Regions from separate parts of the Ensifer sp. D2-11 genome, predicted to be linked through region 3. Evidence: riboswitches for the same ligand, from Rfam matches in the RefSeq annotation. Region 3 holds a riboswitch; each other region holds the start of a gene.
What was found. Region 3 has a riboswitch for thiamine pyrophosphate ahead of thiC (phosphomethylpyrimidine synthase ThiC). Riboswitches for the same ligand answer to the same signal wherever they lie in the genome.

Region 1 (4,618 bases), on a different replicon from region 3:
CCAGGATGCGGGCGAGCATGAGACGCGCGCGTTCGCCGCCGGACAGGTCGCGGATGGGCGTTCGCGCCTGCTCCGGCTGGAAGAGGAATTCCTTCATGTAGCCGGTGACATGGCGCTGCTCGCCATTGACGAGGAGGGTCTCGCCGCGCCCGTCGGTCAGATAATGCGCCAGCGTCTCGTCCAGGTTCAGCTCCTCGCGTTTCTGGTCGAGCGTGGCGATCTCCAGATTGGTGCCTAGCTTGACGCTGCCCGTGTCCGGCGCGAGCTGACCGGTCAGGAGCTTCAGCAACGTCGTCTTGCCGGCGCCGTTCGGTCCGACGAGGCCGATGCGGTCGCCGCGGTGGACGCGGATCGAGAACGGCGCGACGATCGTGCGATCGCCATAGGCCTTGGTGATCTTCTCCGCCTCGATGACGAGCTTGCCCGATTCCCTGGCGTCGGCCACGGTGGCCTGGACCGTGCCTTGCGGCCCCTTGTGCCCGCGATGGCGGGCCCGCATGTCCTGCAGCTCGCCGAGCCGGCGCATGTTGCGCTTGCGCCTTGCGGTCACGCCGTAGCGCAGCCAGTGCTCTTCGCGCTCGATCGCCTTGCCGAGCTTGTGCTGTTCGAGCTCTTCCGCCTCCAGCACCTCGTCGCGCCAGGCCTCGAAATGCGCGAAGCCGCGATCGAGGCGGCGCGATTGGCCGCGGTCCAGCCAGACGGTCGCCGTCGACACCTTTTCGAGGAAGCGCCGGTCGTGCGAAATCAGCACCAGCGCCGAACGGCTGCGGACGAGCTCGTCTTCCAGCCACTCGATCGTCGGCAGATCGAGATGGTTCGTCGGTTCGTCGAGAAGCAGAATGTCGGGTTCCGGCGCAAGCACACGGGCAAGGGCGGCACGACGCGCCTCGCCGCCGGAAAGGCGCGTCGGCTCTTCCTCCCCGGTCAGCCCCAGATGCTGCAGCAGGTAGGCGACCCGGTAGGGATCGTCGCCTGGTCCGAGGCCGGCTTCCGCATAGGCCTGGACCGTATCGAAGCCGTCGAAATCGGGCGCCTGGTGGAGATAGCGTATCGTCACCGATGGATGCCTGAAGATCTCGCCCGACTGGGGTTCTGCAAGCCCGGCGGCGATCTTCATCAGCGTCGATTTGCCCGAACCGTTGCGGCCGACGAGGCAGATGCGATCGCCCGGCTCGACCTGCAGGCCCGCACCCGCGAGCAGCGGCGTGCCGCCGAAGGTCAGTAGAATGTCGTCAAGCTTCAGGATGGGAGGCGCCAAGGCATCAGGCTCCGGAAAGATCATAGGGCCGGGCGAGAATGACGGCCCGGCCGGATTTCAGGGTGAAGCGGACCGTGCCATCCGCGATGTTCGAAATGGTGCGCGACGAGCCGAAGGGCAGATGAAAATCCTTCAGCGGGTAGCGCACGTTCTCGATCGAGAGACCGTCAAGGTCCGCAAAGCCGAGGATCGAGAAGAGGCTGCCTTTCGGCAACTCGATCTCCTGCGAGCCGGGCAGCAGCGGATAGGCCTCCTCCTCGCCGGAGGTCATCATCACCGCAACGCCGCTCTCGGCAAGCGCGACGGTGCCGAGGAGGTGCAGGAAAGCGTGATCGCTGCGCGCGCCGCCGAGTCCGCCCGCGAAGACGAGCGAGGTCGCGCCACGCTCGAGGGCCGCCTCGACGGCGATCTCCCCATCGGTCGCGTTCTTGGCAGCCGGATGGCGTTCACGCGGGACGCCGGCGAACTCCGCCAGAAGCGCCTCGTCCGTGGAATCGAAGTCGCCGACCCAGAGATCGGGAACGACCCCCAGCGTCCTTGCATGGCGCATGCCGCCGTCGGCGGCGACGAAGCGGCTGCCTTCGAGCTGTCGAGCGAGCCGGTCTGTCGGCGTCAGCGCGCCGCCGAGCAGGATGGTGAAGGGTGATCGGGTCATGGCAGAAGCCCATAGCGCAAAGCAGCGGCGAAGGAAAAGGGCTCCGGCTGCTGTTTTGCGAACGCATGCTGCGCGGATCAGGTTCCGGACGCCGGATCTCCGGGGAAAAGCATGCCGTCATAGATGCCGGGCGTCGATCCGGCGATCTCCACCGCACCGACCGCGCGGGCATAGAATTCGGCGGGGCCGACGCCGCCGATGATCGCATAGGCATAGCCGGCGGCGCGCATGGACAGCAGGCTTTCGACGAGCAGGGCCTCGCCGATGCCCTTGCCGCGCATGGCCGCGTCCACTCCGGTCGGACCGAAGAAGCCGAGCGCGGTTACGTCATGGCAGGCGAAGCCCACGATCCGGTCCCGATGGTGAGCGATGTGGATGCGCGCCGGCGTCGAGGAGAAGGCGGTTTCGGCCTCGCCGGCCCACCCCGCCCCGAAGCGCTCCTCGATCCAGGGAATGACGACCCGCCGCTCGGCCGCAAGCGCCCGCCGGATGCGGACGTCGGGGTCGAGACGCGATGGACGGCCCTCGGGCAAGGCATAGAGGCGGACGAGCATGTCTGGCATGGAATTGTCTCCGCTTTCGGCGAACAAACGGCGCCGGCAATTGTTTGACTTTTAATAGCGCGCCCGGCGCGGACGGCAAACGTCCCTGCTGAAACTCAGCTTGCCTAAGCCGTCGCCGGAAGCTAAATCTTTTGCTGCTCTAACGGGGTGCCCTGGCCGGCTTTGCGACCATGGCTGAGAGGCTTCGAGCCAACCCGCGGAACCTGATCCGGCTCATACCGGCGGAGGGATTAGAAGCGATCGGACCGATACGCGCTTTTCCCATTGCAGCAACAACAAAGGGAGAGGTGCCAGAATGTCCAGTTCACTCCATCGAAAAATCCTTGGCCGGCTTGCGATCGCCGCCGCTTCGATCGCGGCATTTTCCGTGAGCGCGGCGGCCGCGGAAAAAACGCTGACGGTCTATACCTATGAGAGCTTCATCACCGAATGGGGGCCGGGCGCCAAGGTGGCGGAAGCGTTCGAGAAGACCTGTGACTGCAAGGTCGACTATGTAGGGGTCGCCGACGGGGTCGAACTCCTGACGCGGCTGAAGCTCGAAGGTCAGGGATCGAAGGCCGACATCGTACTCGGCCTCGACACCAATCTGGTGGCGGAGGCGAAGGCGACCGGCTTCTTCGCACCGCACGGCGCCGATACCGCTTCCGTCAAGGTCCCGGGCGGCTTCTCCGACGACACCTTCATACCCTATGACTACGGCCATTTTGCCGTTGTCTACGACACAGAGGCACTGAAGGACCCACCGAAGAGCCTCAAGGAACTGGTCGAGGGCGATCCGTCGCAGAAGATCGTCATCGAGGACCCGCGGACCTCAACCCCCGGCCTCGGCCTCCTGCTCTGGGTGAAGTCGGTCTATGGCGACAAGGCCGGCGAGGCCTGGGCGAAGCTCAAGGACCGCGTGCTGACGGTCACGCCGGGCTGGTCGGAAGCCTACGGTCTCTTCACAAAGGGCGAGGCGCCGATGGTTCTCTCCTACACCACCTCGCCTGCCTATCACATGGTCGCGGAGAACACCGAGCGCTACCAGGCGGCCCCCTTCGCCGAAGGCCACTATATCCAAATCGAAGTCGCCGCATTGACGAAGAACGCGAAGGACCCGGAACTCGCCCGGAACTTCCTGACCTTCATGATCGGTCCGGAATTCCAGTCGATCATCCCGACGACCAACTGGATGATGCCGGTGACGGCGACCAAGGAGCCGCTGCCGGAAGCCTTCGGCAAGCTCGTCGACCCGCAAAAGACGTTCCTCATTCCCTCCGGGGAGGTCGCCGCCAGCCGCAAGGCCTGGATCGACGAATGGCTGGCCGCCATGAGCCGGAACTGAGGCCGGATTGTCCGGCACAAAGGAAAGCAGGATGACCATCGCCGCCGGGGCCTTCGCCCTCGGCGGCATCCTGCTTTTCGTCGGCCTCGCCGGCGCGGCACTGCTTGCCCAATCGGCCGGCAGCGCCGGCGCCGGTCCGCTTTTCGATGCCTATATCTGGCGCATCACACGCTTCACCCTGCTGCAGGCCAGCCTCTCGACACTTCTTGCCATCCTATTCGCCATACCGGTGGCCCGGGCACTTGCCCGCCAGGCTTCGTTCCCCGGCCGCATCTGGGTGCTGCGGCTTCTGGCGCTGCCACTCGGCCTGCCGGCGCTCGTCGCCGCACTCGGGCTCATCGAAATCTGGGGCCGGCAGGGGCTCTTGAACAGGGTGCTTTCGGCAGCCGGGCTGGAGCAGCCGGTCAGCATCTATGGCCTCTCCGGCATTCTCATAGCCCATGTCTTCTTCAACATGCCGCTCGCCGCACGCTTGATGCTTGCCGGCATCGAGCGCATTCCGGCCGAATACTGGCGCACCAGCGCCAATCTCGGCATGGGATCCTTCGCCACCTTTCGCTTCATCGAGTGGCCGGTGATCCGCGGATTGCTTCCCGGCATCGCCGGGCTCATCTTCATGCTCTGCGCCACCAGCTTCACGCTCGTGCTGACGCTTGGCGGCGGGCCGGCCGCCAGCACGATCGAAGTGGCGATCTATCAGGCGCTGCGCTTCGACTTCGACCCGCCGCGGGCGATCGCCCTTTCGGCACTTCAGGTCGCCCTTACCGGAGCGCTGCTTCTCGTCCTGAAATTGATCGCGCCGGCGCCGCTGGAGGGAG
Region 2 (4,618 bases), 430 kb from region 3:
AGTCCGTCACCACCTTGCTGACGAGCCTGGAGACCAGGGACGAGTTGAAACCGCTGAAGACTGTGGTCGTTGCCAGGGACGGTGAGACGATCGCCGAGAAGGGTTATCGCGGCCACACGCCCTCGGAGTCGACCAACATCAAGTCGGCGTCGAAATCGATCGTGTCCGCACTTGTGGGCATCGCGATCGACAAGGGTCTGCTCGACGGCCCGGAGCAGAAGATCGCGCCGCTCCTGAAGGAAGACCTCCCGTCGCAGGCCGACCCCCGGATCAACGACATCACCATCGGCAACCTGCTTTCGATGCAGGCGGGATTGGGGCGGATGTCCGGACCGAACTACGGCCGCTGGGTGTCTAGCCGCAATTGGGTTCGTTTCGCACTGGCACAGCCATTCGACGACGAGCCCGGAGGGCGGATGCTTTATTCGACCGCCTCGACCCATCTGCTCTCGGCAATACTGACCAAGGTCGGCGGCAGGCCGACACTGGCGCTTGCGCGCGAATGGCTCGATCCGGTCGAGGGTTTCCGGATCGGTGCCTGGGAGCGGGATCCCCAGGGCATTTATCTCGGCGGCAACCAGATGGCGATGAGCGCGCGGTCGCTGCTTGCCTTCGGCGAGCTCTATCGCAATCGCGGCCGCACCGCGGACGGACGGCAGGTCGTCCCGGCCGATTGGGTCGAGCTTTCCTGGCAGCCGCGCACCGCCTCCCGTTTTACCGGCGACGGCTATGGATATGGCTGGTTCACGCGCCGGATCGGCGACGAGGATGTGTATTACGCTTGGGGTTATGGCGGCCAGATGCTCTACATAGTGCCGTCCCTGAACCTGACGGTGGTCATGACGTCGGATGAAAGCGGCCCCTCGGCACGCAACGGCTATCGCGACGCCCTGCACGGGGTTCTGGCGGAGATCATCTCCACCGCCAAAGCGGATTGAGGCAGGATGGTTCTGCCCTGAGGGTATTAAACAAGAATATTAGGAAGAAGCGGTAAGGGCGCGTCAACCCTTGATGAATTGACGCGCCCTTACGACTGACTGTTGGCCAGCGGGTTTTGCTATGCCGTTGGCTGCTTCGTCTTCCGGAGATAGGGAAGCACGGTGTCGAAAGAGCCGAAACGCTGCACGGCGTCCTCGTTGGAGACGGCGGCCGTGATGATGACGTCCTCGCCCTGCTGCCAGTTGGCGGGCGTTGCCACCTGATGCTTGGCAGTGAGCTGGATCGAGTCGATGGCGCGCAGTATCTCGTTGAAGTTGCGGCCGGTGGTCATAGGATAGGTGAGGATCAGCTTGATCTTCTTGTCGGGGCCGATGACGTAGACCGAGCGCACCGTGGCATTGTCAGCCGGGGTGCGGCCTTCGGACGTCTCTCCGGCGCCGGCCGGCAGCATGTCGTAAAGCTTTGCCACCTTCAGATCGCGGTCGCCGATCAGCGGGTAGTCGACCTCGAAGCCGGTCGCGACCTTGATGTCGTTCTTCCACTTGGAGTGGCTCTCGACCGGATCGACCGAGATCCCGATGATCTTGACCCCGCGTTTGCGGAACTCCGGCTCGATCCCCGCCATGGCGCCGAGTTCCGTCGTGCAGACGGGGGTGAAGTTCTTCGGATGGGAGAAGAGGACAGCCCAGCCGTCGCCGATCCATTCATGGAAATTGATCGTGCCCTGCGTTGTCTCGGCGGTGAAATCAGGGGCGGTATCGTTGATGCGCAGACTCATGGCGTGTTCCCTCCTGTACGACGAAATTTCGCTAAGAATAACGCAATCTCCGCCGTTTTCGAGGAGGAAACGAGCGATTGACGGCGGCAGAAGGAATGACTGCATCATAGCTTGCCAATCTGCGGGTATATTTTTGCCGGCTGGCCTAAAAGATAGGTCTTACAAGCCTTTGCGCGGTCGCGTTGACATCGGTCTGCTACAGCCGCATAGATAGCGCATTCCGAGGGGAGCACTAGACGGTGCTGAGATGGCGTTGAGCCGGACCCTTGAACCTGATCCGGGTCATGCCGGCGTAGGAACGGAAAGAAGGCCGCCAGCGGCAAGTTCGCCTTTTCATCGCCTTTTCCTGGATCTCCGTGATGTTCCGTCTGGAGATCGATCGATGACGTCCATTGCCGTACCACTCGCAAGCATCATCTGCCCTCGTGCGAAGGAGGACTGCGCATGACGGCGATCGCGCTCAGCATCGCCGGCTCGGACTCGGGCGGCGGCGCCGGCATTCAAGCGGACCTCAAGACGTTTTCAGCGCTCGGCGTTTACGGCGCCAGCGTCATCACTGCGATCACGGCCCAGAACACCAGGGGTGTGACGGCCGTCGAGGATGTTTCCGCTGAAATCGTGTCGGCGCAGATGGACGCCGTCTTCTCCGACCTCGACGTGAAGGCCGTCAAGATCGGCATGGTCTCGCGTCGGGAAACGATCGCCGCCATTGCTGATGGATTGCGCCGGTTCGGGAAACTGGCCGTCGTGGATCCCGTCATGGTGGCTACCTCCGGCGATGCGCTGCTTCGTCCGGATGCCGTTGCCGCGCTCATCGAAGAACTGTTGCCGCTGGCGCTCGTCGTCACGCCCAATCTTGCCGAGGCCGCGCTCATGACTGGGCGCGCAATCGCCGGGGACGAGGCGGAGATGGCGCGCCAGGCGGAAGCGATCATGCGGACGGGCGCACATGCGGTTCTGGTCAAGGGCGGGCACCTGAAGGGCCAGGAGGCCACAGACCTCTTCTTCGACGGCGACACTCTTGTCCGCCTTCCCGCCGGGCGGATCGAGACGCGCAACGACCACGGCACCGGCTGCACGCTTTCGGCAGCCATTGCCGCCAGCCTTGCGAAAGGCGTGCCGCTGATCGAAGCGGCGAGCGCAGCCAAGGCGTATCTGCATGCCGCAATCTCAGCAGCCGACAGCCTGGAGATAGGTCAGGGGCGCGGTCCGGTTCATCACTTCCACCGATGGTGGAAAGATTGACTGCCGGGTGACGGCTCGGGGCGCTGAAGTGCCTCGCTATCGCCACGGTTGTTCAGCAGCATGACCGCTCCATGGCTTCGATTGGCAATCGGTTTTCGCGATATGCACTTTCTTACCCGCCGGCTGGAGGCTTTCAACCGTGACGACCTGCCGGATTGGCGGCGGTCGCCAAGCAGGGCGCGGCGTGCTCTTTCGATCCTGCCGTCGCTGGTCGAATATTCGCTCTTCTACGCGCTGGCACTGATTGCCCTTACGGCGGTCATTGCGTTAATGGCAGCCGCTTGGATCGTCGATCGCCGCAGGGTCTGACGGCGAAAGGCCGCGCACACAAGTGGCGCGGCCGCGGTCGCCTCAAGCGGCGGTGTTTTCCGTGGTCGTATTCTCGACGTAATATTTGCCGTAGCGATGGCGATATTTCTCCGCCCCGTCGAAGTCGCTGTATTTGCCGAGTTCGTTCATATCCGTCTTGTTGAGGATGACGCCCAGCACCTTCGAATTGATCAACGGTTCCGAGTGGAGCAGATCGCGTACGAGCCGCGAAGGCGTCCTTCCCCATTCGACCACGAAGAGAATGCCGTCGGCCAGCGGCGCGAAGGCCTTCGCGTCGACGACAGGGGCGAGTGCGGCAAGATCGACGACGACATAATCGAAGGCGTTGCGGGCGTTCTCGATAAGGTTCGCCATGGCCGGCGAGGCGAGCAGTTCGTTGCTCTGATGCCGCTGATGCGAGGCGCCGCCGGCCGGAAGGATTGCGAGCTTGGTGCGCTGGTCCACCTTGATTCCGGCGGGCCAGGTGGCTTCTCCGGTCAGCGTTTCGACGAGCCCGGTGCGCGGGGCGGGCGTGATCATCTGCGTCAGTCCCGGCTTGCGTATATCGGCATCGATGAGCAGGGTGCGCTTGCCGCTCGCCGCCAGTAGTGCGGCGAAGTTCGCGGCAATGATCGATTTTCCCTCGTCCGGAAGGGCCGATGCAATGGCGATCACGCGGCTTTCGCTGCCGGCCAGCATCTGGTCGCAGGCAAGCTTGGCGTTGCGGAAGGTTTCCGCGAAGGTCGAACGCGGCGCATCGACGACGATGCGCGAAAGTCGTTGGAACGGCATCGTATCGTCCACCGCTTCGTCGTGTCTTTTCACCGAGCCGAAATGCGCATGGACCAGTTGTGCCTTCTTCTTCATGCGCGTTCCGAGCAGCGGAACGTAGCCGAGCGAGCGATGGCCGAGGATCGAGCGTATGTCGCCCTCCAGGCGGAAAGTCCGTTCGCGGAATTCGAGGAAGGCCGCGTAAGCGCCGCCGACCATCATGCCGAGCACGGCCGAGAGCGCGAGAGTCATGGTTTTCTTGGGGCTCGACGGCGACACGGGCACGCCGGCCTCGGAGATGACGCGAGCCTTGGCGATCGGGAAGGATTGCTGCTGCGTCGCCTGTTCGTAGCGCCCGAGATAGGACTCGTAGAGCGTCTTCAGAGCCGCTGCCTTCTGTTCGAGCTCCCTTAATTGCACGAGTTGCTCGCTGGCGTCGGAGGTCTTGCCGGCAATGCCTTGGATGCTCTTCCTGAGCGATTCCTCGCGCGACTGGGCGACCTCGTATTCGTTCTTGTAGCTTGCGGTGAGTTGCTGCAGTTCCTGGTAGATCTGCCGCGCGACATCCTCCTGCTC
Region 3 (4,618 bases):
TGCGGCAGGTTTAAGCCCCTCCCACCTGTGGGGAGGGGCGATCACTTGCTCGGCGCTGCAAGTCGTCTTCGCCCGGCCTGCGGTGAGAAGGCCGCCTATTCCGCCGTCGCCTCGAAGTCGACCCTGTCGAGAAGCAAGAGCGGATTTTGCGAAGCAACCGCGAATTCGAGCGCACCGATTCCGTTCGCGGATTTCGATTTGACCGTCAACGTGAACATTCCCGGTTTGGCAATGAACTGCGAAGCCGCGTCCAGCACGTCCTGCAACCGAGGCTCCTGCGCGGCAAACTGCTGCAACGCCACCGAAGCCGTCATCGTGAGCATGCCGCGCGCCTGATCCTCCGTCATGTCGTTTTGCTCGGCATAGGCCCGTATGGCCTTGGCGGCGAGACCTTTGTCCTCGATCTTCAGCTTTGCTTCACGGGCGGTGAGGCCGAACAGCGCTGCCCGCATCTTCGCCTCGTCGCCGGAAAAGAAGTCGCCGCTCACGCCCCCTAGCAGGCCGGAGAGGGAAAAGCCGCCGATATCTTTTCCACGTGTGGAGATATCCCTGATGACCAGAGTCTGGTTCGGCTCGTCCCAGGCGGCTTCGATGTTGGACGACAGGACCACCTCATTGAAACCGAGGTTGCGAAGCTGCGCGAACGGCTCGTCGTGCATATGCTCCGGGATCGGCAGGGTCAGATCCTGATATCTGATGCGGATGTCGGTCGGAATGCCGTTGCGGGCCTTCGTGAGCGCCAACTCGTAATCCTTGAGCGAGAAGCGGACGCGCCTCGGCACCGAATCCTGTGCGTCGCTCTCGGCGCCTTCGGTTTCTGTATCGGGCAGATCGGCATCCAGACCCGCCAGCCGGACCGTACCGAATTCCGGCAACAGTGTCGTAAAGGGAAAACTCTCGCGCTGCCGCTCGTCGAGCGCGACCATCCTCTGCAGACCCTCCAAGGTCGAATTCCAGGAAAATCCCGAAATGCTCACTTCGGAGACCTTGATGTAGTCCGCGCCCTCTCCCATCGAGAGGCCATTCAGCGTGCCGTCAAGCTTCCGTCCATCGACCTCAAGGGCGAGGCGGTCTATCGAAACCTTGATCCTCTCGCCTTCGTCACCGTCCTTCATCGGCGCGTCGATCGTAAGGCCGAGCATTTCCATGTCGGCCTTCCTCGTCATGTCGATAATCGACAAGACCCGATTGAAATAGGCTTGGCGTTCCGCCGGCGGCAATTGATCCGGCGCCGAGACCGACTTCAGCTTTTCCAGCGTCTCGACCAGCGGCTCGGCCGGCATTCGCATGCTGAAGCCGCTGCTGCGAACCTCGTCATAGCCGAAGCTCGCCTCGCCATCCGAGAAGGCGATGTCCTTTACCGAAATCGGCCCATAGACAGGCTTTGCCTCGTTGTCGTCCGGGCCGGCTTTTTCGGTATAGAGCCGCGCCAGATAGGCGGCATCGATATCCTGCGCCGTCACGGCTCCGATGGAACCCGCCACCCTATTCTTCTTACCGCCCTCTCCCCCCGAACGGTCCACGCCGACTTCGAAGCTGCCGCCGCTCGCCGAATAGCGGGCGATACGCCCATCGGCGATGCCTTCCGAGACCACGTTCTTGTAGATCAGCTTCTGCTCGGTCCCGGCAACGATCTCGGCGAAGACGATCTCCGGGGCGGAGATACGCCTTGCCGTGAAAAGTTCTACTCGCTTGGAGATCGAGAGTTCGCTCTTCCCGCCGAACATCTGCTCCAAGGTGCCGCGATCGAAATCTGCTTCTTCGACGACCGCGCGCGGGACAGAGACCGTGCCGAAAGCAGTCTTGAGCTCAAGGCCGCTTACTTCGAGCATGCCCTGGAGGAAAAAGATACTGGGCCGGCCGTCAACCGCGGCGATACGAACGTCCGACCCGTCCTTCAGCGGCAAGGCCACGTCGCGCAGATGAATTCGCCCAAGGAAATCCGCTTCGACGCTGGCCGCTTTGCCACCGCGCTCGGCGATCAACCTGCTCACGCGATTTTCTACGATGGTCTTGTAGCCGGCCATGCCGGCGGCGGTGATTGCTATCACCGCAACTGCGGCCCAAAGCGCCTTGCGTCTCTTTTTTCCTGTCCCTGCCTCAGCTTGCCCCACGACAATCGTCCTTCCACTACCTGCTTCACCGCGCCCCATTCGTGACGGGTGATTAGATGCAAGGAGCTGCATTTGCAAGCATGGCGGGAGGACAATCCAGAGCAGATAACTGACGCGCCCGACATCCTCACCCGGGACCGGACCGCGCCGGAGGCGGCCATTCAAAAACCATCTTGACGCCGCGCCGATAACCGGTCCTAATTGCGCCATTCACCAGGGGGGTCCCGGCAAGGGGCTGAGATACTGCTAGAGCGCGCAGTGACCCGTTGAACCTGATCCAGTTCATACTGGCGTAGGGACGGTGCAGACGTGCGACAGCCAGGAATCCGTGTACCCGCGATCCGTCGGCCAAACGTCTTTTCATCCTTCCGACTTCAGAACTGGGTCTCCAACGCGAAAACTTTGGAGCCTCAAGATGAATCTAGTCAAACCTCTCACCGCGGCGCCCTCGGTCACCCAGGGACCGCTTCCCGCATCCCGCAAGGTCTACAAGCCGGGCGATATCCATCCCGACATCCGCGTGCCGATGCGCGAGATCGCGCTCCATCCGACCTCCGGCGAGCCGCCGGTCACCGTTTACGACTCCTCCGGTCCCTACACGGTCGAAAACGCCGATATCCGCATCGACGCGGGCCTGCCACGCCTTCGCAGCGACTGGGTTCTCAAGCGCGGCGATGTCGAAAGCTACGACGGCCGTGCGGTGAAGGCCGAGGATAACGGCTTTGCGACCGGCGAAAGGCTGACGCCGGAATTCCCGGTTCGCAATCGGCCGCTCAGGGCCAAGCCCGGAAAAGCGGTGACCCAGCTCGCCTATGCCCGCGCCGGCATCGTCACGCCGGAGATGGAGTTCATCGCCATTCGCGAAAATCTCGGCCGGAAGGCCGCGAAGGAGGCGCTCGCCCGAGACGGCGAAAGCTTCGGCGCCTCGGTCCCCGATTTCGTGACGCCGGAATTCGTCCGCCAGGAAGTGGCCGCCGGCCGGGCGATCATTCCGGCCAACATCAACCATCCGGAAGCCGAGCCGATGATCATCGGCCGCAACTTTCTGGTGAAGATCAACGCGAATATCGGCAATTCCGCCGTCACCTCCTCGATGGCCGAAGAGGTGGAGAAGATGGTCTGGGCGACGCGCTGGGGCGCCGATACGGTCATGGACCTTTCCACCGGCCGCAACATTCACAACATCCGCGAATGGATCATCCGCAATTCGCCGGTACCGATCGGCACGGTACCGCTCTACCAGGCGCTGGAAAAGGTAAACGGCATCGCGGAAGACCTTTCCTGGGAGGTCTTCCGCGACACGCTGATCGAGCAGGCGGAACAGGGCGTCGACTATTTCACCATCCATGCCGGCGTCAGGCTTCACTATATCCCGCTCACCGTGGATCGCGTCACCGGCATCGTCTCGCGCGGCGGGTCGATCATGGCAAAATGGTGCCTGCATCATCATCGCGAAAGCTTCCTCTACGAGCATTTTGAGGATATCTGCGACATCTGCCGCGCCTATGACGTCTCCTTCTCGCTCGGCGACGGCCTGCGTCCCGGCTCGATCGCCGATGCCAACGACCGGGCTCAGTTCGCGGAGCTCGAAACGCTCGGCGAACTGACGAAGATCGCCTGGGCCAAGGATTGCCAGGTGATGATCGAAGGGCCGGGCCATGTGCCGATGCACAAGATCAAGGAGAACATGGACAAGCAGCTCGCCGTCTGCGGCGAAGCGCCCTTCTATACGCTCGGGCCGCTGACCACCGATATCGCGCCCGGCTACGACCACATCACGTCAGGCATCGGCGCGGCGATGATCGGCTGGTTCGGCACCGCCATGCTCTGCTACGTGACGCCGAAGGAACATCTGGGCCTGCCCGACCGCAACGACGTCAAGACCGGCGTCATTACCTACAAGATCGCTGCCCATGCCGCCGATCTCGCCAAAGGGCACCCGGCCGCCCGAACCCGCGACGACGCACTGTCGCGCGCCCGCTTCGAGTTCCGCTGGGAGGACCAGTTCCACCTCTCGCTCGACCCCGAGACCGCGCGCAATTTCCACGACGAGACGCTGCCGAAGGAGGCGCACAAGGTCGCGCACTTCTGCTCCATGTGCGGGCCGAAATTCTGTTCGATGCGGATTTCCCACGATATCCGCGCCGAGGCGCAGAAGGAGGGCCTCGAGGCCATGGCCGCGAAATATCGTGACGGCGGCGACCTCTACATGCCGCTCGATGAAAGCAATGCCGCGCCCGCTGGAGAATGAGATGCGCGTGCTGATCAGAGGGGCCGGCGTCGCCGGCCTCACCGCCGCCCATGAACTTCTCGCGCTCGGCGCCGAAGTAACGATCATCGAAAGTGCCGCCGGCTTCACCGGGGCTGCTTCCTGGTATGCGGGCGGCATGCTCGCTCCCTGGTGCGAGCGGGAAAGCGCCGAGGAAACCGTCCTGACCCTGGGGATCGGCGCCGCCGACTGGTGGGAAGCCGCCCTCCCCGCCGGTTCCGTCCACCGCAACGGC

Region 1: another riboswitch for thiamine pyrophosphate. It lies ahead of thiB (thiamine ABC transporter substrate binding subunit); the one in region 3 lies ahead of thiC (phosphomethylpyrimidine synthase ThiC).
Region 2: another riboswitch for thiamine pyrophosphate. It lies ahead of thiD (bifunctional hydroxymethylpyrimidine kinase/phosphomethylpyrimidine kinase); the one in region 3 lies ahead of thiC (phosphomethylpyrimidine synthase ThiC).

Annotation. Positions count from the first base shown of each region.
Region 1 covers NZ_CP096433.1:3,382,901-3,387,518, reverse strand. The annotation lists gene M1D34_RS16095 (ABC-F family ATP-binding cassette domain-containing protein) at 1-1,258, opposite strand, end outside; gene M1D34_RS16090 (thiamine diphosphokinase) at 1,263-1,913, opposite strand; gene M1D34_RS16085 (GNAT family N-acetyltransferase) at 1,991-2,476, opposite strand; TPP riboswitch at 2,610-2,723, shown strand; gene thiB (thiamine ABC transporter substrate binding subunit) at 2,772-3,800, shown strand; gene thiP (thiamine/thiamine pyrophosphate ABC transporter permease ThiP) at 3,832-4,618, shown strand, end outside.
Region 2 covers NZ_CP096434.1:532,255-536,872, forward strand. The annotation lists gene M1D34_RS19685 (serine hydrolase domain-containing protein) at 1-938, shown strand, start outside; gene M1D34_RS19690 (peroxiredoxin) at 1,058-1,717, opposite strand; TPP riboswitch at 1,931-2,033, shown strand; gene thiD (bifunctional hydroxymethylpyrimidine kinase/phosphomethylpyrimidine kinase) at 2,162-2,962, shown strand; gene M1D34_RS19700 (hypothetical protein) at 3,023-3,271, shown strand; gene exoP (succinoglycan biosynthesis transport protein ExoP) at 3,314-4,618, opposite strand, start outside.
Region 3 covers NZ_CP096434.1:98,263-102,880, reverse strand. The annotation lists gene M1D34_RS17700 (aq_1923 C-terminal domain) at 96-2,114, opposite strand; TPP riboswitch at 2,320-2,431, shown strand; gene thiC (phosphomethylpyrimidine synthase ThiC) at 2,530-4,365, shown strand; gene thiO (glycine oxidase ThiO) at 4,367-4,618, shown strand, end outside.